3 regions of the Paenochrobactrum glaciei genome follow, and region 3 is predicted to be linked to each of the others. Evidence: riboswitches for the same ligand, from Rfam matches in the RefSeq annotation. Region 3 holds a riboswitch; each other region holds the start of a gene.

Region 1 (9,800 bases), on a different contig from region 3:
AGGGAATTTATCCATCGTTCCCTTTTTCAGCATATTGCGATCCATCGCAGTGTCCATATTGCCGGTATGGAACAGGCCGAGCAGCTTGTCGCCTTCAGCAGATGCGGCCTTTTCAAGCTCTTCCTTGCTGGTTGCCAAGGCATAACCTGCATCTTTGAACTCTTTGATATAGTCTTTATCGTCTTTGCGCTTGGAACCCGGCACTTCCTTATTGAGGAAGTAGGCAGAACCACCGCCCAACAATACATCAGGCTTCACATCAAACAACATGCCGGTGATTTCGGCTTTATCAGCGCGACGGCGGGTGTGCGAAGCCACAGCTGCCGGTGTTGCATCCTGCAATTCTGACGTGGTGACAATACCGATGGATTTGCCGGTTTGACGGCGCAGTGCTTCACTAATATTTTCAACGCGCGGATCATCAAGGCTGTCCGGTGTACGGTCAGCATAAACACCAAGCGCATTGATCGCAGTTTTATGACCCGTCATATAGGCTGACATGGTGTTGGCGCTGTCGGTGGCAATCGAATTGGTGGCTGATGTACCGATGAAAGCCATATATTGCAGATCATCCATATTGAGACGACCATTGGCCTTACCTTCGCTCATGCCCTTAGACATGATGCGGGCACCGGTGCGGTGGGCAACGGACAAACCATCAGCGACAAGGAAGATCACGTTTTTGGCTTTAGGTGCATCCGAAGTGCCGTAAACATCCCAAGTAACGCTTTTCTTGTCATTTCCGGCCTGCACTTCGATGGTGTAAGCACCGGCTTTCGGCAAAGCCAAAGAGCGCAGAATAACAGCCGAGCCCAGATCTTTATCTGATGCGTCTTTTTCTGCAGCAATAAATTCAACATCTTTGCCGAAAACAGCTTTGTAATCTTCGCCGTTGACCGTGATTTTCACGTCATCCGCTTTGACGACATTGTCGAATTCCACTTTGAAATCAAAAGGCGAACCGGCAAGAATCGTTGCACGGTCAAGCGGATACACCGTTGCTGCCTGCGATGCAGTTGCAATAAGTGTAGCCGACAGAACTGTCGTGGCAGAGAGTAATTTAACAAGTTGACGCATGGTTTTATCAAACCCCTTTAGCGGATGTTTTCCCGGCCACAGATCGGAACCATCTTTGGTTCCACCCCTTTGCATGCCGGAAAAGCCCCAATTGTAATCGTCGTAAAGACCTTGAGAGGACAATGAGTACGGGGGGATTGTTAGCCAGCCATTATGACAGTGCTTTGTATAAATCATGACAGATTGATTAAATCTGGCTTGGACAAGTCATGATTTCGACTGATGCGAAAATCACACAATATTTCAGAAAAATTTAAAAAATGAGTACTGACAATAAAAAATAGGACAACAGTGCTGTCCTTTTTTCTTTCCTTTTGTTGCGTAAAAGTGCATATAGGGGTTCCAAAAATATATTTTCATAACGCCATACGCAAGAAAGGTGATTTCGTGTCACAGGACAATCTTCTTGAAAATGCATTAGTGCGGCTGGATGAGGCTGCAAGCCATATTAATATCGACGCGGATGTGATCGAAAAATTGAAATTCGCGCGCGAGACCATGAAAGTACGTTTGATGATCCGTATGGATGACGGATCACGCAAATCATTCCTTGCATGGCGCTGCCGTTATGATGATACCCGCGGCCCAACCAAAGGCGGCATCCGTTACCATCCGGATGCAACAGCTGAAGAAGTTGAGACGCTTGCTTTCTGGATGACCTTCAAATGCGCCGTGATGAACCTGCCTTATGGCGGTGGTAAGGGTGCTATTCAGGTTGATCCGCGTAAATTGTCCAAAGCTGAGTTGGAACGTCTCTCCCGCGCTTATATTCAGGCCTTTGCCGGAATTCTGGGCCCAGACCGTGATATTCCGGCACCGGATGTCTATACCAACTCAATGATCATGGGTTGGATGGCTGACGAATATTCACAAATCGTCGACCAGCACTCACCGGCAGTGATCACCGGCAAGCCATTGGCACTGGGCGGTTCGCTTGGTCGTGATGATGCAACGGCACGCGGTGGCTACTATCTCGTGCGTCATCTGGCTGGTGATTTAGGTCTTGCCAGCAATTTGCGTGTGGCCATTCAGGGCTTTGGTAATGCCGGCCAGCATATGGCACGTCTTTTCAGCGCCGATGGCCACAAGATCACCGCTGTTTCCGACTCGGAAGGTGCAGTTCAGTGCGCCGAAGGTTTGAACCTGAAAAGCCTCTTTGCTGCCAAAGCGGAAGGCAAGTCAGTTGTTTCCACCGTTGGCCAGCATGGTCACAAGGCCATGACACCGGCTGAACTGGTGGCTGCTGATTGTGATGTTCTGGTGCCGTCCGCCATGGAAAACATGGTGCATGAAGGCAATGCAGCAACCATCAAAGCCAAGCTGATTGTCGAGCTGGCCAATGGCCCGCTCACCGCTGAAGCTGATGAAATTCTGGCGAAAAAAGGCGTGATTGTTCTGCCTGACATTCTGGCCAATGCCGGTGGTGTAACCGTTTCTTACTTTGAATGGGTACAAAACAAGCAGGGCTATTACTGGACTTTGGAAGAAATCCATCAGCGCCTCCAGAGCATCATGGAACGCGAAGGCCGTGCAATCTGGGAACTGTCAAAAGAGAAAAAATTCTCACTGCGCACCGGTGCTTATGTCCACGCATTGTTGCGTTTGGCACAGGCCATTGAAGCGCACGGCACCCAGAGCGACTTTATTGCTTAAAATTCCTCCCACAGACGAACAAGTCTGACCAAAAAAAGCCCCGCCGATCAACTGACCGGCGGGGCTTTTCTTTATTCAAATCAGATCGATAAATATCAATCCCAGTTCAAAGCGCCGCCGTTTTGATATTCGATCACACGGGTCTCAAAGAAGTTTTTCTCCTTCTTCAGATCCATTGTTTCCGACATCCAAGGAAACGGATTATCCGCTTCAGGGAACACGGCTTCCAAGCCCAGCTGTGCACAACGACGGTTGGCGATGAAGTGCATATACTGCTCACAAAGCGCAGCATTCAGCCCCAGCAAACCGTTCGGCATGGTGTCGCGGCCATAGGCTGCTTCCAGTTCTGCCGCATCACGCAACATGTCGCGCACTTCTTCCTGGAACTCTTTTGTCCAGAGATGCGGGTTCTCATGCTTGATCTGGTTGATAACGTCGATACCAAAATTCATATGGATCGATTCATCACGCAGAATGTACTGATATTGCTCGGCAATACCGACCATCTTGTTGCGGCGGCCAAGAGACAGAAGCTGCGCAAAACCGGTATAGAACCACATGCCTTCAAACACGACATAGAACGCAATCAGATCGCGCAGGAAGTCACGGTCAGCTTCCGGTGTACCGGTTTTAAATTCGGCATTGTCCAGATTGCGGGTGTAATTAAGCGCCCATGCAGCCTTATCGGTGATCGATGGTACCTCACGGTACATGTTGAACAATTCACCTTCATCAAGCCCCAGACTTTCCACGATATACTGGAAAGTATGGGTATGAACGGCTTCTTCAAACGCCTGACGCAGCAAATATTGGCGGCATTCAGGGTTGGTCAGGTGACGGTAAATCGCCAGCACGATATTGTTTGCAACCAGACTTTCGGATGCTGCGAAGAAACCTAAGTTACGCTTGAGCATCAGGCGTTCATCGTCGGTCAGGCCGTCTTTAGATTTCCACAATGCAATATCTGCCTGCATGGAAACTTCGGTCGGCATCCAGTGATTGTTACAACCGGCCAGATATTTTTCCCATGCCCATTTATATTTCAGCGGCAGCAGCTGGTTAACGTCAGCGCGTGCATTAATCATGCGCTTTTCATCAACCGTTACACGTGCCGCGTTACGCTCAATCGAGCCCAGACCCGTTGCATCGGCAGACAAATCTGCCTCTGAGGCGACAGATGTGCTGTTCTTTTCGGTCTCTGACCAATCGAGATTAGACATTATAAAACCCTTTCAAATAGGGATGAAACAAAGAAAAGTGATCAGTATCAGCCCGTTACCGGCCAAGTGCTGGCCGGTAACGACTTCTATTACTGACAAGCTTCACAAGTTGGATCATCAATAGAACAAGCGCGCACATCGGATGCCGGAATGCTCTGCATCGGTGCGGCAGACACCGCATTCAGCTTGCCATCCGTACCCTTCAATGTGGATTTTTCCACATGTGTTGCAGAGCGGGATCGCAGGTAATAAGTGGTTTTCAGGCCGCGATACCATGCAAGGCGATACAATTCGTCGAGCTTCTTACCGCTTGGATTAGCGATATAAAGATTGAGCGACTGCCCCTGATCAATCCACTTCTGACGACGGCTTGCAGCTTCGATCAGCCACGCTGTGTCGATTTCAAAAGCCGTTGCATAAAGTGCTTTCAGATCATCCGGAATACGATCGATCTGACCGATGCTGCCATCGAAATATTTCAGATCAGAGATCATTACTTCGTCCCACAGACCGCGGGCTTTCAGATCACGGATAAGACCGGCATTCACCACTGTGAAGTCACCCGACATGTTCGATTTAACAAACAGATTCTGATAAGCAGGCTCGATGGACTGCGACACGCCGCAAATATTGGAAATGGTTGCAGTCGGAGCAATTGCCATACAGTTGGAGTTGCGCATACCAATGGTTTTGACGCGTTCGCGCAGAGCATTCCAATCCAGTGTTTCGTCATAATTGAGCTTCATGCTCTCTAAATTATTATGAGCACGTGCATCAGACAGCATACGCAGAGAGTCGATTGGCAAAATGCCTTTTGACCAAAGCGAACCTTCATAGCTCTGATAGCTGCCACGTTCTGCTGCCAGATTAACGGATGCAGAAATCGCATGATAGGAAATGGCTTCCATGCTCTGATCGGCAAATTTGATCGCTTCATCCGACGCATAAGGCAGACGCAAAATCTGCAATGCATCCTGGAAGCCCATCAGTCCCAGACCAACCGGACGGTGACGCAGGTTTGAGCGGCGTGCTTCCGGAATGGTATAGAAATTGATGTCCACCACATTGTCGAGCATACGCATAGCGGTTGCTACAGTGCGCTCCAGACGTGCCTGATCAATGCCTTCCGGTGTTGTGTGCGCTGCCAGATTGACAGAACCCAGATTACAAACCGCAACTTCATCATTCGATGTGTTGAGCGTAATTTCGGTGCAGAGATTGGATGAATGCACCACGCCAGCATGCTGCTGCGGCGAACGGATATTGCACGGGTCTTTGAAGGTGATCCAAGGATGGCCGGTTTCAAACAGCATCGTCAGCATACGACGCCACAGGTCTTTGGCCTTCAATGTGCGGTAAACTTTAATGCCGCCTTTAGCCGCTTTCTGCTCATAGGCTTCATAAGCATATTTGAAGGCCGGACCATAAAGATCATGCAGATCAGGGGTTTCATCCGGCGAGAACAATGTCCAGTCACCGTCTTTTTCCACGCGTTCCATAAACAGATCAGGCACCCAGTTGGCCGTGTTCATATCATGGGTACGACGACGGTCATCACCGGTGTTTTTACGAAGATCCAAAAACTCTTCGATGTCGATATGCCATGTTTCCAAATATGCGCAGACAGCACCCTTGCGCTTGCCACCCTGATTAACCGCAATGGCCGTATCATTGGCAACTTTCAGGAATGGAACAACACCCTGACTTTCGCCATTGGTGCCTTTGATGCGTGCACCAAGGCCGCGCACACGGCTCCAGTCATTGCCCAGTCCGCCGGAATATTTAGCCAGAAGCGCATTGTCTTTAACGCTTTTGAAAATACCGTCGAGATCATCCGGAACAGTGGTCAGGAAGCAGGAAGAGAGCTGCGGACGACGTGTGCCGGCATTAAACAATGTTGGCGTTGAAGCCATGAAATCAAAGCTTGAAAGCAGATTATAGAACTCGATCGCCTTCGCTTCGCGTTCTTCTTCACGTAAGGAAAGCCCCATGGCAACACGCATAAAGAAAGCTTGCGGCAGCTCAAAACGCTTGTTTTGAACATGCAGGAAGTAGCGGTCATAAAGGGTTTGCAGACCTAAATAATCAAATTGCAGATCACGATCCGGCTGAATGGCTGCGGCCATGCGATCAAGATCAAACAGCGCCAATTCCGGATCAAGCTGATCGGCATCAATACCCACACGGATGTAGGATTTCAGATAGTTCGGGTAAAGCTCGCACATCTGCTTGTGGGTTGCTTCGCGCGGGGAGCCTTCAACAAAGGTCAGCACTTCACGGCGCAGCTTATCCAGCAAAAGGCGGGCACTGACCTTGGAATAGTCAGGCTCGGTTTCAATCAGAGTACGCGCAGCCAAAATAGGTGCAAGCGCCAGCTCATCCTGTGTGATGCCGCTATAAAGATTGCGTTTTGTTTCGGTAAGAATGGCTTCCGATGAAACTGAAGACAGACCTGCACATGCCTCTTCTACAACATGTTTGAGGCGAGCTTCATCAAGCGGCACCAGTTGACCGCTGGCGCTCTTCATCTGCAATTGCGGTATTGCCTGCGGATTTTGTGCCACTTGTTCGGCACGTTCGCGCGCACGTTCTTCACGATAGAGCACATAAGCGCGCGCCACTTTATGATGGCCACCGCGCATCAATGCCAGCTCAACCTGATCCTGAATATCTTCAATATGGAAAGTACGGCCTGCCGTTGCATGGCGAGTAAGACCAGCAACAATAGCTTCAGAAAGCTCGGCAACCACATCATGAACACGGCGCGATGAAGCAGCACTGGTGCCTTCGACCGCAAGAAAAGCTTTTTGCAGCGCAACAGCAATTTTATCACCTGCAAAAGGTGTCACTGATCCGTTGCGACGGATAACCTGATAGCCCGGTTCGGAATCATTAGCTGCGTTTACGACAGAAAAAGCGTCGCCGTCAGCAGGCTCACGTGAGATAGAAGTCGACATTGGCTTACCCCAATTTTTGTTGGGGGCAAGGTCAAACGGATGCATGCATGAAAGAGAGCGCAAGGCTAATGCCTGCTCTGTTGCCAGCACACCACCGGGACACCCCGCCCAGGGAGAACATTTCGTGTCAGGGCAGGTCTCCTGGCTGGCGGGTCGGTGCTTTTGTCCGTCTTCCCAAGGATAATCCTCAGTGACTTCTTAGAGCGCCATGCGTCCGACAGGACGTATAAAGGACGCTCTAATCTAAAATTTACGCATCGTACCCTTTCGAAAACCGATTCCGGTTTCGGGTCGATGCTGTAAGAACAAAAACTCGCCGCTTTACAGTTGCGGGGGCAGCTCCGGTTTAAGCGGCGGTTAGCACCATCTCTTCCGGATTCCCTATTATCTCTCTATCTTGCGATTCGAGAGACCTTGACCACTAGATATAGACAGCCAATGCGCACGAACGTCAACATGTAGTTGCATGATGCACAATTATTATTTTTTGAAAGGGATAAGGAGATGCCCTATATATAGCACAACCACGGAGCTTTAACATGATGAATATTGGCCAAGCAGCAACTGCGTCGGGCATAAGTGCCAAAATGATCCGTCATTATGAGACGGTCGGGCTGATTGAAAAGGCTGGCCGCACCGAGGCTGGCTACCGCGTTTACTCTAAACGGGATGTGGAAACATTGCGCTTCATCCGGCGCGGTCGCGATTTGGGCTTCTCGCTTGATCAGATCAAAGATTTGCTGACGCTTTGGCAAGACCACAGCCGCGCTTCATCCGATGTGAAGCAAATAGCCCTCACCCATGTGGCGGAGCTGGAAGCGAAGATGGAACAGTTGCGCGAAATGGCGGATACATTGCGCCATCTGGCGCAGAACTGTCAGGGCAATAACCGCCCTGACTGTCCGATTTTGCATGATTTGGCCAGCAACGTAGCCAAAACATAATTGTGTCGGTTAAACCTGCAATGCAGGTTTAACCTTGCGCAGACGCAGCGCATTGGAAAGCACGAAGATGCTGGAAAGTGCCATCGCACCAGCCGCCAGCATTGGCGATAATAATGTGCCCCACAGCGGATAAAGCACACCGGCAGCAACCGGAATAAGCGCGATATTATAGGCAAATGCCCAGAACAGGTTTTCGCGAATATTGCGAATGGTGGCGCGTGATACGGCCAGCGCATTGATAACGCCGCGCAAATCACCCGACATCAACACAATATCAGCGCTTTCCATCGCCACATCCGTGCCGGTGCCCAAAGCAATCCCCACATCAGCAGCCGCCAATGCCGGTGCATCATTGATGCCATCACCGACAAAGACCAGCACTTCACCCTTAGACGACAGACGCTTTAAAGCATCCACTTTGCCACCCGGCAGCACTTCAGCCTCCACATGATCAATCGACAAGGAACGCGCAATCGCTTCTGCTGTGTGGCGGCTGTCACCGGTGATCATCGCCACCTTCAAGCCCATCTGATGCAGCGCATCAATCGCTTGCTTCGTTGATGGCTTGAGCGGATCGGCAATCGACAGAATTGCAGCCAATTGGCCATCAACCGCTACATAAATCGACGAGCGCCCCTGAGAAGCCAGCTGATCGGCTACTTTTTCCAAAGGTGTGATGTCAATATTAAGCGCAGCCATATGGCGACCGGCACCAACGGCCACCTGCTGACCATCGACATCTGCAACCAGTCCCATACCGGCGATGGCGTTAAAATTCTGCACATCCTTTAAGACAAGACCTTTATCTTCTGCCGCTTGCACAACAGCTGCGGCAATCGGATGCTCCGAACGTGCCTCGACACTCGCTGCAAGGGTCAGGATTTTTGCCTCATCCTGTCCGGCAACTGTTTCAAAATGAGCCAAAACAGGTTTGCCCAAGGTCAGTGTTCCGGTTTTATCAAAGGCAATCACGGATGCTTCGCGCAAACGTTGCAACGCATCACCCCGACGGAACAGCACACCCATTTCCGCTGCACGTCCAGTGCCGACCATAATTGATGTTGGCGTGGCAAGCCCCATCGCACATGGGCAGGCAATAATCAGCACGGCAATGGCATTCACCAGTGCAAAGCCCAGACTTGGCGACTGGCCAAGGATCAGCCAGATCACAAAAGTGATAACAGCAGCAGCCATGACCGCGGGCACGAACCAACGGGTAACTTTATCAACCATCGCCTGAATTGGCAACTTGTCGGCCTGCGCATCTTCCACCATGCGGATGATCTGCGCGATCACCATATCACTGCCAACTTTGGTTGCCTGATAGGTAAAAGAGCCGGATTTATTGATAGTGCCGCCAACCACTTCCGCGCCTATTTCTTTAACAACCGGCACCGGTTCACCGGTAATCATGGATTCATCAATATAAGAAGAACCCTCAATGACACTACCGTCAACAGGTACTTTTTCACCCGGCCTGACCTGCACATGGTCGCCCACGCGCACATCTTCCAACGGCACATCAACCACCTTGTTATTACGCAAAACGCGTGCAGTTTTCGCCTGCAAATCAACCAGACGGCTGATAGCCGCACTGGTTCTGCCCTTGGCACGCGCTTCCAGATAACGACCAAGCAGGATCAGTGCGACAATGACGGCTGCGGCTTCAAAATAGACATTCACCGTGCCTTCAGGCAAAACGGAAGGCATAAAAGTAGCCACCGTTGAAAAGCCCCAGGCGGCCAGTGTACCAACCGCGACCAGCGAGTTCATGTCCGGTGCGGCTTTCAAAAGTGCAGGAATACCAAGCTTGAAAAAACGCAAGCCTGGCCCGAACAGCACCAATGTTGTCAGCACAAACTGAAGATACCAGCTATTTTGCATGCCGATTGTGTGATCAATCAACATATGCACGCCCGGGATCAGATGCGAACCCATTTCCATAATGA
Region 2 (9,800 bases), on a different contig from region 3:
GCGTTCTGAGCCGGGAACAGAAACCGCAAAACCAGTAGCGTTTAAAACAAGTGACGGATTGTCTTCATCAAAAATTCGCTCCAGAACGGCCACCGAAACCGCATCTTTCAAGCTGCTGATATAGACAGGCAAGACGTTCAGCCCACGCGCCTTTAGCGCCTCAATCAGCGCTTCAATCGGCTTGGTCTGGCCGCTTTGAACAAGTGCCCTATAAAAACAAATCGCCACCACCGGCGCGTTTTTATTGGCTCTTAGCTCGCGCAATTCTGCAACTGTGGCAATGCCATCTTCCGGCCACCAAAGACCGGCTTTTAATAAAGGTGCGGCTTCCACCGGCCGTTCACGACCATCAATTAATGATGTACAACATTCCAGAAAGCCACGTGCATTTTGGGCGCCACCTTCAATCAGATAATGCCACAGCGTATCCAGATCATGCGGGTTAACCGTTGAATAGCGTTTCAGGCTTGCATCAGGCTTATCATCACCGGGCAAAACCGCCAGCATAATGCCGTGATTGACCGCGCAGGCATGCAGCGCTTCCAAGCCATATGGCCAGTAGCTTTCACCACCAATCACCCGCACGACGATCAGCTTTGCAAAACGCGCTGTGCGTTCCACATAAGTGTCTACCGACATTGGATGTGACAGCGACATCATATTCACAAGCCGGAGTGTCGGCGCATCACTGATTGAGCGATGCGCCGAGGCCAGACTTGCGAGCTCTGTATCAGCCGCAGAAAGAAACAAAATATCGGCAGGGCTTTGACCTAAATCGATGGCTTCGCTGCCGTCGGCAATCGTCCCTTTCTGGGCAAGCAGGAGATGCATGGATTACGCTGCTTCCTGAACGGATTTAGCAATCGCTGCTTCATCAATATCATGCACGCCGATTACCACCAGCTTGGTAGAGCGGGCTTCACCGTCTGCCCATGGACGATCAAAATAATGCTCGATACGCGAACCGACGGCCTGCACAACCAGACGCATCGGCTTGCCCGGCACATTGGCAAAACCTTTCAAACGTAAAATGTCATGTTCGCCAATGATTTTCTTCAGGTTTTCTGCAAATGCTTTTGGGTCGTTTACATCACCGGCTTCCACCACAAAGCTTTCAAACTCGTCATGACTATGGGTGTGATCGTCACCGCTTTCGTGGTGCATTTCATGATGTGACTTGCGGTTGGCAATGTCATCTTCCGAACCGACACCCAGACCAAGCAGAATGTCCGCACCAATTTTACCAAAACTTGCTGGCACCATATTAGTCTGGCGGGATGAGCGTTCCGAAACATCTTTGCGCACAGTTTCAAGCGCTGCCTCATCAAGCAGATCGGCTTTATTGAGCACGATCAGATCAGCGGCATGGATCTGGTCTTCAAAGAGTTCTTCCAGCGGGCTTTCATGGTCAAGCGATTCATCGGCCTGACGCTGCGCATCAATTTTATCATGATCATCCGCAAAGCGGCCTTCGGCAACAGCTGCCGCGTCAATCACGGTCACCACGCCATCAACGGTCACTTGCGTTTTAATTTCCGGCCAGTTGAATGCAGCAACAAGCGGCTGCGGCAGTGCCAGACCGGAAGTTTCGATCACAATATGATCAGGACGATCAGCGCGTTCCAAAAGCTTGGTCATGGTCGGGATAAAATCATCAGCAACGGTGCAGCAAATGCAACCATTGTTCAGCTCAATAACATCATCTTCTTCACAATTTTCAATGCCGCAACCTTTTAAGATGCCACCGTCAACGCCCAGATCGCCAAATTCATTGATGATCAAGGCAATGCGCTTGCCATTCGCATTTTCAAGCAAATTACGGATCATGGTGGTTTTACCCGATCCTAAAAAGCCGGTAATCACGGTGGCCGGAATCTTTTGACCCTGCATATTCTATCCCTTCATTTTCAACGACAATCCTGCCGCCATAAAGTAAACTTCCTGAGCTTTTTCAGCCACGCGCTGATGTAAAAAACCCGCATAATCTCTAAATTCCCGTGCCATCCGGTTGTCAGGCACAATGCCCAATCCCACTTCATTAGAGACAAAAAATATCTCACCGGACAGTTTGGGAAAAACCTCTAAAAGCCGCGTCGTTTCAGCGTCAATGTCGCGCTCTGCCATCATCAGATTGGTGACCCAGAGCGTTAAACAATCAACCAGCACGAAACGATTTTGCGCAGCCGTTTTCAACAATGATCCCGCCAGATCAAGCGGTTCTTCAACCGTTGTCCAGTTCAGGCCACGTCTGTCTTGATGAATACTGATACGCGAGCGCATTTCATCATCATAAGCACGCCCTGTAGCGATATAAAATAGCTCCAGGCCAGAGCTTTCCGCACAGTTTTCAGCGTATTTTGATTTTCCCGAGCGAGCGCCGCCGAGAACAAGCGTAATTTTTCCCGACGGCATGCTTATCAAGCCTCGATTTCTGCGGATGCGTAGGTTTGCACCAGCCAGCCAAGCGTCAAACCAATCACCACCCACATAAACAAATTCGTGGCTGTGGTTGCCACTGCATATTGCGACGCAAGCAGCGACGGGATCGGTGAAGAAATATCTTCCGGATGTGGCGCACCATAAAGATGCGGTGCAACAATGGCGACAAGACCTAAAATCTTCGCCCAGATTTCAGCGCGCAACACGAGAAGATAAATACCAATTGCCGATAAAATAACAGTCACAACCCACCAAAGCTGACGCTCTGCCAGATCGGCTGCCGGCATGGCTGGCAATTCCGGTGAAAGCCCGAGAGACGGCAGAAATGACACCGCAAAGAAACCGGCAAGTCCCCAATAAATGCCGTTTTGCTTGGTCACGCGACGTCCCAACAATAAAGCCGTGCCGCCCAAGGCCAGCGCAAAGCCGCCACAAGCAACTAAATTGGCCAAAATTGTATTGCCAAGGCGTCCGAAAGGCAGTTCAGCGCCTTCTTCTTCATCCTCAGCAGCATCACCATGGCTATGTGGTGCTGCCGCTTCTGATGTCTCGCCATGATCATGACCACCGGAGGCGTCTTCATAGATTTCGGCCTGCAAAATCAGTGGCACTGTCTTGATATACATAGCAGGCGTCATCAGCAGCCCTGCAATCAGACCAGCTGCTAAAACCGCCAATAAATAACGAATATACATAATTCCCCCATAGAGAAATAAACTCACGCATGCGTGAGCATCACTTCATCATCCAAAATGAATGAACCCCTCAAAATTCCGAGCGGTAACTTAGTGACAAGGGAACCCATAAGAATGGCGCATATCATGTGCAGAATCATGCAGCATGTCTGAATGCGCCAAACCAACACCATAGATCAAAAAAACGCCAAGCATTAACGCAACAAGTGCCGTACCCAAACGGGCAGCAAGCGGTGTGGAAAGCACATCCGATGCGCTATTATTTGTGTGTGCAGCCATGACAACCTCCGTGCAGGCAGCAGGGAAAACCTCCCCTTAGGTGCAGGCAATATGCCCTTTGCAAACAGGCAGGTCTCCTGGCTCGCGGGTCGTGAAGATGAAGCCGCCTTCCCGGTTTCCCAGTGGCTGCTGGTTTCATTAAAAAACCAGCTTGGCAACATCCCTCACCGCTCTACAGTCGCGGGGTCGGCTGCTATCAAAATGCTTATTACAAGCATTTCACGCATTCCCTCTTCGTCCATCAATCCAACATGATGAAAACCTGATGCAATGGCCTGACATTATGCTGTGCGATTGTGATCGTCAATCGACTTGAGGCTTCGCTGATTGTGGATGAAGGTTTAAATTTTGACCGGCAAACTTAACTGCAACAAGGCATCCACATCGAGATATTGCTCAAGATTATCAGCAAGCTCGTTCAGTGCATCGTCAACGCTGGCCCGATAATTAAAACCAGCACCATGCACGCCAAGCTCTGCCAGTAATTTTGCCCTGAAACTATCGGACGCAAAAAGCCCGTGTAAATAAGTGCCAAAAATGCGACCATCAGTAGAAACCGCGCCATCCGACCGCCCGTCAATCAATGCGAAAGGACGCGCACAATCCGGCCCGTGGCTCACACCGCAGTGAATTTCATAACCATCAACCGGCACATCATAGGCCACAGCTGTGCCCTGCACCTGACCAAGTGTTTTTTCGGCCTTCATGACAGTTTCCATCTGCAAAAGGCCTAAACCGTCAGCGTCAGCCGTATCGCCATCAATATGCTTCGGATCACTGATTTTTTGCCCCAGCATTTGATAGCCGCCGCAAATGCCAATGACATGGCCGCCACGCTTTACATGAGCATGAATTTGAGTGTCCCAGCCATTTTCACGCAAACGTTTTAAATCACCAATAGTCGATTTAGTGCCGGGCAAAATAATCAGCCCTGCATCAGCAGGTATTGCCTCACCTGCCCGCACCATCACCACTTCAACATCCGGCTCGGCTTTTAAAGGATCAAGATCATCAAAATTGGCGATTCGATCCAGCATCGGCACAGCAACTTTCAACGCTTTCGTTTGAACGCCTACCATACGTTCCAACACGACTGAGTCTTCGGCAGGCAAACGCGCCACTGCTTTCAACCATGGCACCACACCAAAAGACGGCCAGCCGGTAAATTCGGTGATGGAGCGCAAGCCATTATCAAAAAGCGTCACGTCACCACGAAACTTATTGATCAGAAAACCAACAATCATCGCGCGGTCTTGCTCGGGCAAAATCGTATGCGTGCCCACCAGCGAAGCAATCACACCGCCGCGGTCAATATCCCCCACCAGCACAACCGGCACCCCCGCCTTGGTGGCAAAGCCCATATTGGCAATATCGTTTTTGCGTAAATTAATCTCAGCCGGAGAGCCCGCACCTTCCACCAGCACTATATCAGCGCCATCACAAATATGCTGCCATGACTCCATCACGGCATTCATAAATTGCGGCTTCAAACGCTGATAGTCGCGCCCCTTGGCTTGCCCGCGCACTTTACCCTGCACAATGATCTGGCTGCCGGTTTCAGATTGCGGCTTTAATAATACAGGGTTCATGTGAACGCTGGTCGGCACACCACAGGCTAATGCCTGCAACCATTGTCCGCGGCCTATTTCGCCGCCATCATCGGTAACGGCTGCATTATTGGACATATTTTGCGGCTTGAACGGGCGCACTTTAAGCCCGCGATTGCGCATCACACGACAAAGACCGGCCACAAGAACCGTTTTGCCAACATCAGAGCCAGTACCTTGAAACATTATCGCGCATGTCATGATTGTGACCTATCGCAATCGGCACGTTCTGCATAGAGGCCAAACAAATGTCCGCGCAAAGAATTATTGAATGCCGCAAAACTACAGTTAAGCGCATTGCAGAATCACACTGAACAAATCTTCACGAAAGTGACGCGTGATATTTACCACTCTTTAACAAACTGGCTTTTTTCAGCCAATTTTACAGTCAAAAAAGTGCAATCTTTAGACTTACTTAAGCTTCTGATAACCATCCGGTAAGAATGTCCTGTTAAAAAGATCATCGAGACGGCAACAAACCGCCTCGATGCTCCGGATAAGGTATTGCGTACCGGAGCTTATAGTATTTCTCACCGGTGTATTGTTTGGTGAGAGCCAAAGCGTTTGTTGGCAAGGCCGTGCATCTTCGGATAGCGCGGTTTTTGCCATTTTCAAATGTTTGTTAAGTATAAATTTTAGCATTAATTTTTAACGGTATCCTCTACCGCTTGTGCTGTCCCTTTCACATCACGCCCCACACCACGAACCGTGTTGGCACATGCAACGAGTGTAAATGCAAAGAGAACAATAGCTATTGGGGCAAAGCGTGAGATTTTCATTCGTTTACGTCTCCATTGTAGCATTTTAAAGTTAAACACTTGGATCAACGTGAAAACGCCGCATTGGTTGCCTCTGCTTGAAAAGATTTTACAAAATATAAGCAAAAAAACCCGCAAGCATTTTAGCTTACGGGCTTTCATTCATGCGTGCCTGTCAAAACAAGCAGGTTTTATAAAATTATTTAATCTTTGCCTGACCACCACTGATCGTTACTGCTTCGCCACCATTCAGCGCTTCACGGTCGCCGTTTGGCATTGTCACAAAGCAACCCGACGGGCAGAAGCTGACAGTTTCGCCCGGAGCAATCACCAGCTCTTGCTTGGATGCGCCTTCGGTCACAACAATGGTCTGGGCTGATCCGTCACCGTTGGTCACAGTTGCAGCCGCGGCCAGAGCAATACCTGCTCCTGAAAGCGCAACTGTCATCACAATGACTTTACCGAATTTGATCATATTGCCTCGATGTTGCCATCGCCCCTTTTTGGATCGGATGCCGCCTTTGCTGCACCCTGTCTACTCTAGTAATGCTAAATCTATAGAACACTCAAGCTGAATGTTAGCTGAACAAAGTTTTATACTCTTAATCTCTTGATCAAGCGTCCGCATCTTTCTGAACGACAGCTTCATCTTCCGCCTCTGTCTCGACTTTTGCCTGAGCTTCGGCTTCAGCAGCAGCGGCGGCCTTTTCCATTTCAATTTCTTTATTAAGCTGATGCAAGCGCTCAATTGCAGCAAAGCGCAATTCGTTTTTAATATCGGTTGTAGCGGTAATATCTGCCAAAAACGCATACATATCAAAAGTAAGCTGCCAGTGGGTCATTGTAGTCAATGCAACATAGGGAGCAGGATTTTTCAACACCGATGGATTGGAGCGCACAACATCCAACAATACTGCATGAACACGGCGTGGTTCATCCATCATCGGAATTTGAAAATTAATCTCGATACGGCCAAGCTTGTTGTGATGTGTCCAGTTGCCGACATTACCATTAATCAAGGTCGAGTTCGGCACAATGATCGATTGGCGCTGGAAAGTTTCCACTTCCGTTGCACGTACACTGATTTTTTTCACCGTACCGCTAACCGTCCCTGCTTCCACCCAGTCACCCACTTTAAACGGACGTTCGGCCAGCAAAATCAGACCGGAAACAAAGTTCTGCACGATATTTTGCAGACCAAAACCGATACCAAGCGAGAGACCACCGGCAATGAGTGCCAGATTGGAGAGGTTGAAACCAGCGGCTGAAATACCAACCAATCCAGCCAAGCAAAGGCCAATATAACCGATGACAGTACGAATGGAGTTGCGCACACCGACATCCACACGGCCGCGCACCATCACTGTGGTGTCGAGCCAGCGCTGGAACCAGCGTGTAAAGAAATAAACCACTAAAAATAAAACAACGCCGGTAAGAATACCCGTCAGCGAAATGGAGAAATCACCGATACTGAAACCGGTCATCAAGCGGAAGAAAGTATCTTTCAACTCGCTCCACTGGAAACCAAACTGCATCAATATCAGCGGCAACCCGATAAGCAGCACCATCAGATTGATCAAAATACCGACAATCAAACCAGCCTGATCCATGGAACTATCATCAAGACCAAACTTGTTTTGCAGTCCGTGACCGATTTTGGTCGATTTAAATGCACCTTCTTCAATGATGGCACGGGCTGTCAAAAAGCCCAGATACATCATAATCAAAAACGCGCCGCTCACCATGATCTGCTGCGAGGCAAAACGCGCAAAACCAATATAGCCGCCGAGCGAACTGATAACCGGAATAGCGCCCAAGCCAAAGAGCAGAATTTTCGCAAGCTTCGGCCAGCTATGCACTTCACCATCATCTTCACGCTGAATAGGTTTCAGCAGAGCAATCCAGATAATCAATGCACCAATCAGCAGCGAGGACACCAAGCTTTTGGCAACAGTCAGTGACAATGGCGAAGACAAAACCTGATTAACGGTTGTAAAAACATAATCGAGACCATTGACCAAAGCCGCAGTGGTAGCCAGCGCCAACAACACTTTCCCTGAGCGCGGTGCAATCGGCATCAAGCGCCATGCCGGCATATCAGGGCTAATAATCGCTTTTGCCATACGGTAAATAAAGTACACAAGTCCGGCAGAGCTAAAGACAGACCGTAAAATCAGCGCAATATCGCTGCGCAGCACATTAAAATAATCAAGGAAGAAATAAGTGGTCGCAAAGAAAACGCCAACGGCTGCCGACGGAATGAGTGTTGACCAGAAAGCCACCGACAGACGACTTAAATAAGAAGGGCTTTCGACCTCGGGATCGCGCTGATAAATTGTGCCAAGAAAATAACGCGCTCCCAATTCTAAAAGAACTGCGGCTACAAACGCAAAGAAAGTGGCTGCCAGAAACGAATTTAGCTTGAACGAAACAACAAAACGCCACCATGAGCGGACGATCTTGCCCAGTGCCGTCAGCTGATCCCCCGCAGCAGTCGTGACATTAGCGCCCATGGAATAGTCAATCTGTACACGCTGTGACAAAGTACTGCTGAACAGATCACGGCGGATTGTAATCACTTTATTACTTAAGCGATTGACTTGCAGGGAGGCATCTTCTGTTTCCCCCAACACCGCATTGATTTGCGCTTTTTCATTCGCCAAACGTGCCCGCTCTTCGGTCACAACATCGGCTTCTGCCGGTTGCCCATCCCCCGGTGCTGCACCTAATTGTTCCAGACGCGAGTTGATTTCAGTCAGGCGCGGACGGAAAGAAACACCAGCTTCCAAGAGCTTGCGTGATATATCATCAAGCTTCAGCTTGATCGCCGCCAGCTCCTCATCATTGGTGAGGCTTTGCTCAAGCTTAGTCTCCAGCTGCGCAACAGATTGCTTCAGCTCATTGATAATAGGACGTTTTTCATCTGCAATTGTTTCCGCCAACACCGGAACGGACAGAGCCGCCATAAGCCAGATAATTGATAAAATGATAGCTCTTGGTAAAAATAACCGGTTCAATTTTCTCACCCAGTCTACCCTTTTATAATCATCTGCAATGCGCATTGTTTCAGCATTATTATTAAACTGCATCATTTGGCAAAATACGTGTCTTTTCAATCGAAAAACATAATTTGCTTATATTTAAAATCCGCGGCCAGCATAGGGTAATTTTACGCCTGCGTTAAGATAATGGTCGTATTTTCCTTGTGAGCAGCGTTACAGTTGGTTAATGAGGATTCTCAATCAGATTTCTATGTGTTATTCTTCCAGCACTTAGAAAGCTAAAAATTGTAACGCAAACGGCACAGGCCCCATCTTTTGGCAAAGCATGTGAAACATAGATTGAATAAACAAGCACATGATTTCATGGTGCTTTTTTCGATTCTGGTTTCATTTCTGACTCTGTTTCTGATTGCACAATTCAACGCTTCTTCTGATGAAAAAAACCAAGCAATCATTCAGCTTAATGCAATCAGCCAAACTGATTTGCGGATAACACCAACCGGACGTCACCAGTCAGCACCGGCTAATCTGCCATCCCGCTCGTCTGTTGCCGAACTTTATCAGCATAAATTCAAACCGCAGCGCTTTGATAATGTTGATCCGTTTCTTGGTGCAGTTCTTTTTGATTTTGCCGCCGAATATTTCACCGGCCTGCAAATCATCTATTTTGCCGAAAATTTAATCGCTCTGCCCGTCGCCTCAACCGGCGCACGCGCACCACCTTTTTTCACGCGATAATTTTTCAGCACTTCCCCTCCGGCAGGTCTCATACGTTTTTTTGACAAATGTCATTCACCAGAGCTTGCAACCACCCATTAGCCGCTATTCTGATCCGTTCAGACTGGCTGCCTTTTCCGGATTAAAAAACTATGCGCACATCCAAATGGGCCATTGCTTTTTATAGCCTGATCGTTCTGGTCGGGCTTATCATCGCATTGCCCAACTTCTTTACCCAGCAGCAGCTCGATGCGATGCCAAGCTGGTTCCCTAAAAAACAAGTCACACTCGGTCTAGACCTTC
Region 3 (9,800 bases):
CCCCCACACTTGCTGCACCGATACCAGAGGCTTTCCAACCACCAAACGGCATATTTTCATCCGGAAAAGTACCATGGTTTATGTGCAGCATTCCTGTTTCGATACCTTCTTCAAACGCACGTACAACACTTAAAGATGATGCAAAAACGGATGCAGAAAGGCCGTAAGGCGTATCATTCACACGCTCGATTGCCTCCTGCACATCTTGGTAAAACTCAAGACCCAACAAAGGACCAAAAACCTCTTCCGTATTCAGGAAACAATCTTTTTCATGAACTTCCACCAATGTCGGTTCGAAAAAATAGCCGCCATTGTCATTTTTAGCAGGCTTGCCACCGATCAAAATAGAAGCTTGAGCTGGCTGGAGATCTGAAACGACTGAGGCGACTTTTTCGAATTGCCCTTTGGTTGATAAGGGAGCCAAGGTTGAGCGTGCATCATGACCAGCACCTGGTCGCAATGTCGCAATTCTGCGCTTCAGTCCCTCAATAACGTCATGACGTATTTTTTCATGCGCCAGAACACGACTAACCGCAGTACAGCGCTGTCCTGCATTGGCAAATGCCGATCGCACGATATGCTCTAATGCAGCATCAAGATTTTCCGGATCGTGCACAATAACAGCGTTTTTTCCACCGAGTTCTAAGGAAACTTCTTTCAAACCCTGAGCTGCACTGGCCATCACTAGCTTACCTACATCAGTCGAGCCAGTAAAAGTCACTGCCGCAATATCTTCTGATAAAATTGCGGCATTAGCCACTTTGCTGCCACCATAAAGTATTGTGACAAGATGAGCTGGTAATGTTTCGCAAGCCACGTCATAAAGAATAGTGGCGGCCCCCGGAGCATCACTTGATGGCTTTAAGACGATAGCATTACCGAAAACTAAAGCTGGAATAACTTTGCGTAGTGGCGTTAAAATTGGAAAATTCCACGGGGTAATTGCTAGAATAACTCCACGCGGGCGCCGGAGTTTCATCGCCTTAACATCGGGGCGCATTGATGCCATCACTTCACCCACCTGCTCAAGGCAACGGCCGAGCATCCAGCGCGCTTCTGTCAACGACTTGGCAACTTCACCTGCAGCCTCCCCTGCAAGTTTACCCTGTTCTAAAATCATTCTTTCCGCGATATCGCTGCTGCGTTTTTCTAAAGCATCAAGAAAATTACTAATGATTGTATACCGTTGACGCCCAGAAAGATGCGCAAAGCTTTTTTGTGCAGCTTTTGCTTTACTGAGCATTGTTGGAATGGTTTCTATCCCAGTTTCATTTCCTGTCCAGACAACTTCTGAAGGCTTCGCCGGATTATAAACGTTTATTGCAATCATTATGATTCCCCATGTAAGCGATTACATATTTAATGTAAGCGTTTACATTAGTCAATTTAATTCGTTAAATGATAATAGCATTAAGTTTTAAAGATGGACTGCACAGCAAGCATGAAGTAGCGCAACGTGTTGTTATAATTGTTTCATGCGCATCTTGAGCCGCAGAGGTTGTCCCTTGTGAGCATTAATTTGTTCTCAATTTTCGTCAGCAGCTTGATAGCATTTCATATAAGTCAAGAACGCATCAATGTTCATTCTTATTTACAATGCAGCGTTTCAATACTGTCTAAATTTTGCAATGAGACTTACACTAAAGCACCTCTGTTACAGATATAGTATTAATCATAAAAATTATCATACGAAATATGATCTATAATTTATACTTATTGATTGTTTTAAGGCTGGCCATAACCATTGCCGGAATAGACAACTCCCCTGCCCGTGCTTTATTTGTAAGCGTTCGCAAATAGCCGCCAGCTGACTGGATATGGTTGGAACGTTGTAAAATACAAGCAATTGCAATCGCTGTATTTTCTTGTCCCAGCTGATCAAGCGCATCCTGATAGGCTGAGGTGGAAATATCAAGATAGCGACGCAATTGTGCTGTCGTGATTATCAGATCGCGCCAGTTTTCAATTCCGTTGATTGCATAATCTGTAATTTCGGGACAGGCTTTTAAAACAAGACTGAGCGTGAGAGACGGATGTTTTGTTTGAACTTCAACATTGGCCGAAAAATCTGTTTCAATCTTTTCTAAAGCTGGTTCAGATTCAAATAAATAATTAGTATTAGATTCATTATGCTGCCGCTCATTTTGGCAGTCATTGCCGCTCATTTTCTTGGTATTTTCATTTAATTTCAGTGTTTTATCAACTTCCGTACGTAAAGCATTGAGTGCAGCTAAAATGGTTTCAAGCTGATTGAGTGTGGCACGGCGCGGCAGAGCATCAACAATGGCTCTAAAACCTGCATAAAGCACAGTCCAATCACCTGACATTTGCTCAGTGAGAGCCACATCGATAAGTTTAGCAATGTCACGACGCTGAAGGGTAATGCGTTCTCTGGTGCGTTTTAGTTTGAGATTAGCTTGCGCAACTTGGTCTGCTGCCTGAATAATTTCATCATAACGCACGAGCAGCGGAGCGAGCGAAAAGCCAAAGGCTTCCTGTACAGCACCCTGTTTGTCTTTATGGGCATAGCGCTTGCCGTTGGGGCTATCACGACGAATGATAAGACCGGCACTAATCAGCGCGGCTAAATGACGACGCAAGGTTGTGTCAGGCATGCCATGGGCACGTAGTGACAATTGCTTGTTGGAAGGAAAGACAACAAGACCGCTTTCTTCATTCAGCACTGTTTCAGGATAAAAAGACAAGAGAGCGCTGAGCACAGCTAAGGAACGATCGCTGACATTGAAGTGCGAACGACCTTCACAAAGGGCTTTATAAAGCTGCCATTTATCAGCTTTTTTATCTTTTATATCGGATTTACGGGCAAGATGTTGCGCTGACAAAAGGTCAAGCGATATCGTTCGCCCCCCGAAAGGGGTCGTTGCAAACTGCACATCCATGGTTCTTCACCCTCTAAATTCAGGCAAAAGAAATTTGTTCGCCCAAAAGACGTTCCAAAGGCTTGACAGGGATTCATGGAAATGCGATTCTAAACGTGCTTAAGGTTTGAGAAGGGCTTCCATGACGGAAACGTTTTGGTGGCCTTTTTCTTTTGCGGTTGCGCTCCTGGTTAAATTTTTATCATCGGACGATTTTCACCGCCCTATTGTCTCTTGAAGGCTGCGTATAACTCATCCAGCTGATTGGTAATAAAATCAGCGAATTTTGTACTGTCAGCAGCTTCAATCGATAATGTCGTTTTCTTCTGGCTCCTCTTCACCGACACATTCACTGCCCTATCTATAGCATTCCATTGGGTGCTGTTGGATAAGTTTTTCGGCTTTTGTGTAGGCTGAGCCTGTGCTTTTTGACGAGAGGTTAGCTTGCTCAGGATTTTGAGAAAGCGCTCATCAGAGCTTAATGCTTTAAAATCAGTATGCGAAAGCAGGGTTTCGATGGCGTGATCTGGTGTATTTTGTTGCCATAATTTGGCAAATTCTTCCCAACGACCGCGACCAATGCCGGGCGCTTTGCCAATCGCATAAAGAACTGACTTTGGCAGGGATTGCCCAATGCGGATCATTTCGGAAATATGTGACTTGCCGGTAGAAAGGGAAGCACAAATGGTTTCACGCTTGAAACCGGCCTCTTCCTGCGCCACAGCAAACAGACATTTTTCAATGAAGGAGAGATCTTCACGGGCGGTGTTTTCCTCACCCTGAAAGATTACCGCTTCTTCATCGCTTAAACTGCGAATGGCAGTTTTAAATTTGATGCCCAATTGTTTGGCGGCTGCCAAACGTCTACGGCCATAAACGATCTGAAATTTGCCTGGTTCATTTTCAAGCGGACGCACAAGACCCGGAACGATCTGGCCGCGCTCTTCAATGGAGGCAACAATTTCAGCAATGGCGGCATCATCATAAGCGCTGTCAAAGCGATCATCAATTGTGGAGGGCAGAATAAGTTCCGGCTCCAGCTCGACAATCTGATCGGCGTTTTTCAATAAACGTTCGGCCAGCTCGCTGCGTTCTTGCATATGGCGTACACCGGCAGCGACTTTCATCAGATGTGGCGAAGCCGAACGCGCGGTTGCTTGTTCGGTTGTCGCTTCTTCATCCAATTTGCCGAGAACGGCAGCAAACATGCCTCTTGAATCTTTACGGCTCATAATTCACGTCCCCATGCAGTTACAATGAGGTTTTCAATTTCTGCATTTGCAGCATTGATGGATTCAATTGCGCGGTCATAGGTTTTAGGTGCAGAGAAACGCGCGCGCTGCACTTCATAAAGGCTTTGCTTCCAAGTAAGAGCATCAGAAACAGCAGTTGATTTGGAAACGGCATTAAGCAGCAAATCTTCACCAAAGACCTGACGCATCAAAGCCTGCATATTGGCTTGCGGATGATCATTGGCTTCAAATTTGGTAATCAGGAATTTAGCAAAGTCCCATTGTGCCCCTGCCCCGGCTTCATCAAGGATTTGCATGTAAGATGCAGCAAGCTCCAAAAACTTGGCGGTGGAATCCACATCCAGCATTTGCGCCGGCACCGGAATGAGAACGCCGGTTGCAGCCGTCAGCGATGAAAGCGTGAGGAAGTTGAGTGATGGCGCACAGTCCAGCAGGATAACATCATAATCATCGGCCACTTGTTCAAGCGCTTGCGAAACACGCAGCAAGAAACCGGTGCCACCGCTTTTACGCATTTCAAGCGCTACGGAGGTTTCAAACTCGGTCAGTTCCAAACCGGCACAGATAACATCAAAACCGGCAATATGGGTTTTGCGTACAATCTGCTGTGTTGGGATCGGATCATCAAAGCGGATGGAGGAATAGAGCGTATCCCCGTCGCGATAATCAAAATCAGGCAAAGCACCATGCAGCGAGGTTAAAGATGCCTGCGGATCCATATCAACGGCCAGCACACGATAGCCGCGCAAAGCCAACCAATGACCTAAATGAATGGTGGTGGATGTTTTGGACGAGCCGCCCTTAAAGTTGGTGACGGCAATGATCTGGCATTCCTCGCCTTCAACGCGGCGCGGATTAATCCATTTTTTGCGGCCGTTTTCGGCCAGATACATCCGCAGCTCCAACACTTGTTCCAGTGTATAAAGACGGCGACCATTGGCCAGTGTTTCCGGTTCAGGCCCCTGCCCTTTTAACGAGACCTGACGAATGTAAGCTTCGGTCACGCCCAATAAGCCTGCGACCTCAGTGGAGGTGAATTTGCGCATGGTGCGGAAAGCATCCGGCGGATATTGTGCAAGGGATAAATTATTCAGCGCCTTGTCGAGCTTGCTCGAAAAGGTGTTCATAAAATGCAAACTGCTTAAATGACGAGACAACCGATTTCTCCTTAAACCGTATATTGCTCTAGACCACATATGGTTAACAAGCAGTTAACGACCTTCAAAATACGCAAACTTTCCGAAATACGACAATTTAGCGTAGCTTCAATATGTCCGATTCTGTAGTTAAGTGCAAATGCCCATTTTTACACGAGTTCCCAGCTGGGAACTTTTAAAATTGACGCTTCAATTCGTATCTCAGTGCTTGATAGTTCCCTGTTGGGAACAGTTTGGAAAGTGCCTCAATCCCGCTTGACTTATCAACGCCTCACTATAGTTTTGCACCGTCATGGTCTTCCGGTTGACGCCGGAAGCTTAAGAGGGAATCCGGTGCAAGACCGGAGCTGACCCGCAACTGTGAACGGCGAGCTGAAAGCTAATATGTCACTGACAGGAAACTGTCGGGAAGGCGGCTTGAAAGCACTGACCCGTGAGCCAGGAGACCTGCCCTGACGCGATGAATTCTGTGGTCGGGGTGTGCCGCAAGAATGCGCCAATGGGTGTTATTAAACCATATGCGCATTTTCTTTCCGCCTCATTTGGATTTGAGGTGGAGGTCAATATGGATCAGTTTGGAGCTTTAGAAGATCAAGTGCCTGTGGCAGCAGCCACACGAGAGGCTGTGATCTTGCTTGCTAAATCTGCCTTTGCCGCAGCGCCTCATCAGGATATGCAAAAGCTTGCCGAGCTTGCAGCCGTGCAATATCCGCAGGCTCACATTATCTATGCCTTTAGTGAGCAAGGGCGCCCGTCTTTCAAACAGGCTTTGCTGGAACTTACAGAGCAGTCATTTGATCAGATTTTGGTGCTGCCGCTTGTCTTGCCGATGGAGCCGAGCTTTCAGCTATGGATCACTAAAGCGCTGCGCCGCTGGCAGCAGGAAAGTGACAAATCATGGCCGGAAATTAAGCTGGGCGCGACGCTTGATAAAAGCCCGCATTGGGCGGAGCTTCTCAAAAACCTGTTGCAGCAGACAGTACAATCCATTCCCCTCCCCCCGCTGGAAAAACCGTTTAATGAAGGTTCGCTGATACCGGCGCAAAAATATCGCATGTTGGTGTGTGAAGGTCGTGCCTGTCAGGCGGCAGGGGCTGATGCGATTTGGTGCCACTTGCGCAATGAGCAGGAGCGGCAAAAATTACGCATCGTCGGAGACGGTATGATGAGTGCGCAAACCAGCTGTCTGGGCCCGTGCAATCTGGCGCCGGTCGTGCAGGTTTTTCCTGATGGGACTTGGTATGGCGGTGTCACTGAAAAAGCGATTGATCGCATCATCACTGAGCATCTGCTGGGTGGTCAGCCGGTGGAAGATTATGCCTATAGCGCTAGCGGTAAAAAGCAGCGCTTGCGCAAAGTTTAAAATTTCTAAGTGTCTTATGTCGCATCCTCAACGGAGATTATCATGCGTCCAATTTTAAAGAAATGGCTGGCTTCCCTCATTGTTGTATCGGGATTGGTGGGTGTTGCCTCAATTGCGCACAGCGCTGAAATTTTGCGCATCGGGCAAAGCTTTATGACCAATGGACTTGATCCGGCGAAAGGCTCTAACGGCTGGGCGCTGGCAAGTCATGGTGTTGGTGAAAATCTGTACACGGTTAATCAGGCTGGTGAACTGGTGCCGGAACTGGCGCAGACGGCCGAGCGCATTGATGATCTTAACTGGAAAATCACGCTCAAAAAAGATCGCTCATTTTCAGATGGTACGCCCGTGACGGCGAAAGCGATTGCTTCCGGTTTTGATAATACATTTGCACTCAATAAAGCGGCGCACGCAACCGGTGGTCTGATTAAGTTTGAAACGCCGGATGATTTGACACTGATGGTCAACACCGAAAAACCGGTGGCACTCATTCAGGCGCTTTTTGCCGAATGGCCGCTCATTGTTTATAAGCTTAACGACAAGGGCGAGGCGGTCTATACAGGTCCATATGCGATCAGCGCTTTTAAGGCTGATACATCGCTTGAACTGATTGCCAATCCGCATTTTGAAGGTGCAGAAAAACGCTCACCTGTTCATTTGCAAAAATTCGGCGACAGTCAAAGTCTGGCATTGGCGTTTGAATCCGGCGAGCTGGATCTGGCCTTTGGCCTGCCATCCGAAACTCTGCCGCGTTTGAAAAACAATTCTGATCTGGTGTTAAAATCTTTTGATGTCGGCTATCAGTATTTTGCTTTCCTCAATACAAGCCGCCCTGCCCTGCAAGATGTGCAGGTGCGCCGCGCCATTGATCTGGCACTTGACCGCACACAACTTATTCAGTCGATCAATGCCGGCAATATTGCCACTGGCGCTTATGCCGCTTATTTCCCGTTTGCGATGAAAGAGCCGCGTGTCACAGACTTAGCCGAGGCTGAGAAAATTCTCGATAATGCCGGTTGGGTGAAGAACGCGTCTGGTATTCGTGAAAAAGACGGCAAGCCATTGTCCTTGCTGGTTGCTACCTACTCGCAGCGTGCCGATTTTGTGACCATGATTCCGGTGATGAAATCAGCGCTGATGGCGATGGGTGCGCAGGTAGAAACAAAAATCGTTGAAAATGGTAATGAATATGGTGCTGAAGGCGATTTTGATGTCTTCTTATGGGCACAGCATACCGCACCAACAGGTGATCCGGCTTTCTTCCTCAATTCGATGTTGCGCACTGGTGCATCGCTTAATTTCAGTCGTTATGCAAGTAGCGCGTTTGACACGATCATTGATGGTTTTGCCAGTGAAACCGATATGGCAAAACGTGTAGACATTGCACGTCTGGCGCAGGAAAAACTGTTTGAAGATGTTCCGGCCTCCTTCCTTGTTTCTCCGGTTTGGACGGTTGGCCTTTCCAAGCGGTTGGAAAATTACCAGCCATGGGGCTCGGATTATCATGTGCTGCGCGCGGATATGGGCGAGTAAAATAGCATTATGATGCAGGCAATCATTCAACGTGTGACGCGCAGCGCTTTGAGCCTTTTGCTCATATCGCTATTGGCATTTTGCATTATAGCTTCAATGCCTGCCGATCCGGTGATGATTGCCATTCGTGCATGGAATCTTGCTGCCACTGATGAAACGGTGGCAGCACTGCGCACACAATGGGGGCTCGACCTGCCATTGTGGGAGCGTTATCTGGTATGGCTGAAAGGTTTTGTCAGTGGCGATTGGGGGCGCTCTTTTCGCACAGGCGAGCCGGTTTTAACTGAATTTTTGCGCCGCCTGCCCGTGTCATTAGCGCTTGGTTTAAGCGGTCTGACACTGGCAATTTTACTGGCTATTCCGTTTGGCTTTTTTGCAGCTCTGAAGCCCAAAGGCGTCATTGATCGTGCCAGCCGCTTTTTATCGATCTTTGTGCAGACAATGCCGGGCTTCTGGTTAGCGCTTATTTTGTTATGGTTCTTCGGCGTTTATTTTAAAATACTGCGTCCGTTTTCTGGCAGTTACAGCGCTTATATTTTGCCGATTATTATCATCAGCCTGCATTCGCTTGGTGTGCTGACGCGGGTTTATCGCCGCGATTTATTGCATACGCGTGAACAGGCTTATTTCACCACGGCACTGGCTAAAGGCCTATCCATACGCCAGGCTTGCTGGCATCACGGCCATCGCTCAGCCCTTTATGCGATGTTGAGTGCTGTGCGATCGGAAGCGGGATGGGTGATCGGCAGCACAGCAACGATGGAGATTTTGTTTAACTTGCCCGGCATCAGCCAGTTTTTGGTACAGAGTATTTCGGCGCGCGATCATATGGTTTTGATTGCTTATGTGATGGTGGTAGCTCTGTGGATGATGGTGCTCAATGCAATAATCCTCACGATATTAAGCCGTTTGGATCCGCGTGCCGCATGAGAATATCACGTCTTATCCCTTATTGTCTGCTCGGTCTGTTAAGTCTGTTTTTCGTGCTCGGATTTTTCTGGCAGCCTTATGATCCCGACATGGTTGATCTGGGCAATCGTTATGCCTCATCGTCATTCTCCCATTGGCTTGGCACAGATCATCTGGGGCGCGATTTACTTTCGCGCATTATGGTGGGCGGCTGGCGCACGGGGAGTGTGATTGTCTGTGTGATGCTCGTTGGTTTTTCGGGCGGGGCATTGTTTGGCACAATGGCTGCCGTTTTAAATGACTGGCGCGGATCGGCCATTTTGCGCCTGTGCGAAATGTCAATTGTGATCCCGACATTGATTATCGCTCTGACAGCAGCCGCCATTTTTGGCCTTACACCTTTAAGCGCGAGTTTGGCACTGGGGCTTGCAGGTGTTGGGCCGCATGCTTTGCTGGCGCATACACTCACGCGGCGCATTTTAGGGCGTCCGTTTGTGCAGGCAGCACATGCGTTGGGAGTAGGGCACATAAGGCTGATATTACGGCATATTTTGCCCAATAGTTTGCCGGTGATGCTGACATATGTTGGCAGTCAGGCTGGCATGGCGGTGGTAGCTTATGCTTCACTGGCTTTTATTGGTCTGGGTGCTGACCCTTCCAAGCCTGATTGGGGCTCGATGTTGTTTGAATATCGGATGTTTATCTT

What was found. A riboswitch is a leader RNA that binds a small molecule or an ion and turns the genes downstream of it on or off. The one in region 3 is predicted to bind cobalamin.
Region 1: linked by a shared signal. The riboswitch ahead of ABDZ76_RS03875 (ribonucleoside-diphosphate reductase subunit alpha) and the one ahead of ABDZ76_RS14955 ((2Fe-2S) ferredoxin domain-containing protein) in region 3 are both predicted to bind cobalamin.
Region 2: linked by a shared signal. The riboswitch ahead of ABDZ76_RS07940 (CbtB domain-containing protein) and the one ahead of ABDZ76_RS14955 ((2Fe-2S) ferredoxin domain-containing protein) in region 3 are both predicted to bind cobalamin.

What each region holds. Positions count from the first base shown of each region.
Region 1 covers NZ_BAAADE010000001.1:805,645-815,444, forward strand. The annotation lists gene ABDZ76_RS03860 (alkaline phosphatase) at 1-1,077, opposite strand, end outside; gene ABDZ76_RS03865 (Glu/Leu/Phe/Val family dehydrogenase) at 1,465-2,730, shown strand; gene ABDZ76_RS03870 (ribonucleotide-diphosphate reductase subunit beta) at 2,826-3,950, opposite strand; gene ABDZ76_RS03875 (ribonucleoside-diphosphate reductase subunit alpha) at 4,040-6,907, opposite strand; cobalamin riboswitch at 7,022-7,339, opposite strand; gene cueR (Cu(I)-responsive transcriptional regulator) at 7,450-7,851, shown strand; gene ABDZ76_RS03885 (heavy metal translocating P-type ATPase) at 7,861-9,800, opposite strand, start outside.
Region 2 covers NZ_BAAADE010000002.1:333,214-343,013, reverse strand. The annotation lists gene cobN (cobaltochelatase subunit CobN) at 1-831, opposite strand, end outside; gene cobW (cobalamin biosynthesis protein CobW) at 835-1,890, opposite strand; gene cobU (bifunctional adenosylcobinamide kinase/adenosylcobinamide-phosphate guanylyltransferase) at 1,894-2,412, opposite strand; gene ABDZ76_RS07945 (CbtA family protein) at 2,418-3,134, opposite strand; gene ABDZ76_RS07940 (CbtB domain-containing protein) at 3,225-3,413, opposite strand; cobalamin riboswitch at 3,463-3,694, opposite strand; gene ABDZ76_RS07935 (cobyric acid synthase) at 3,755-5,221, opposite strand; gene ABDZ76_RS07930 (hypothetical protein) at 5,662-5,940, opposite strand; gene ABDZ76_RS07925 (hypothetical protein) at 5,978-6,253, opposite strand; partial or broken gene ABDZ76_RS07920 (mechanosensitive ion channel domain-containing protein) at 6,393-8,735, opposite strand; gene ABDZ76_RS07915 (hypothetical protein) at 9,144-9,518, shown strand; gene secD (protein translocase subunit SecD) at 9,650-9,800, shown strand, end outside.
Region 3 covers NZ_BAAADE010000009.1:14,199-23,998, forward strand. The annotation lists gene ABDZ76_RS14935 (aldehyde dehydrogenase family protein) at 1-1,330, opposite strand, end outside; gene repC (plasmid replication protein RepC) at 1,701-2,900, opposite strand; gene repB (plasmid partitioning protein RepB) at 3,104-4,111, opposite strand; gene repA (plasmid partitioning protein RepA) at 4,108-5,289, opposite strand; cobalamin riboswitch at 5,566-5,758, shown strand; gene ABDZ76_RS14955 ((2Fe-2S) ferredoxin domain-containing protein) at 5,855-6,652, shown strand; gene ABDZ76_RS14960 (ABC transporter substrate-binding protein) at 6,695-8,185, shown strand; gene ABDZ76_RS14965 (ABC transporter permease) at 8,195-9,115, shown strand; gene ABDZ76_RS14970 (ABC transporter permease) at 9,112-9,800, shown strand, end outside.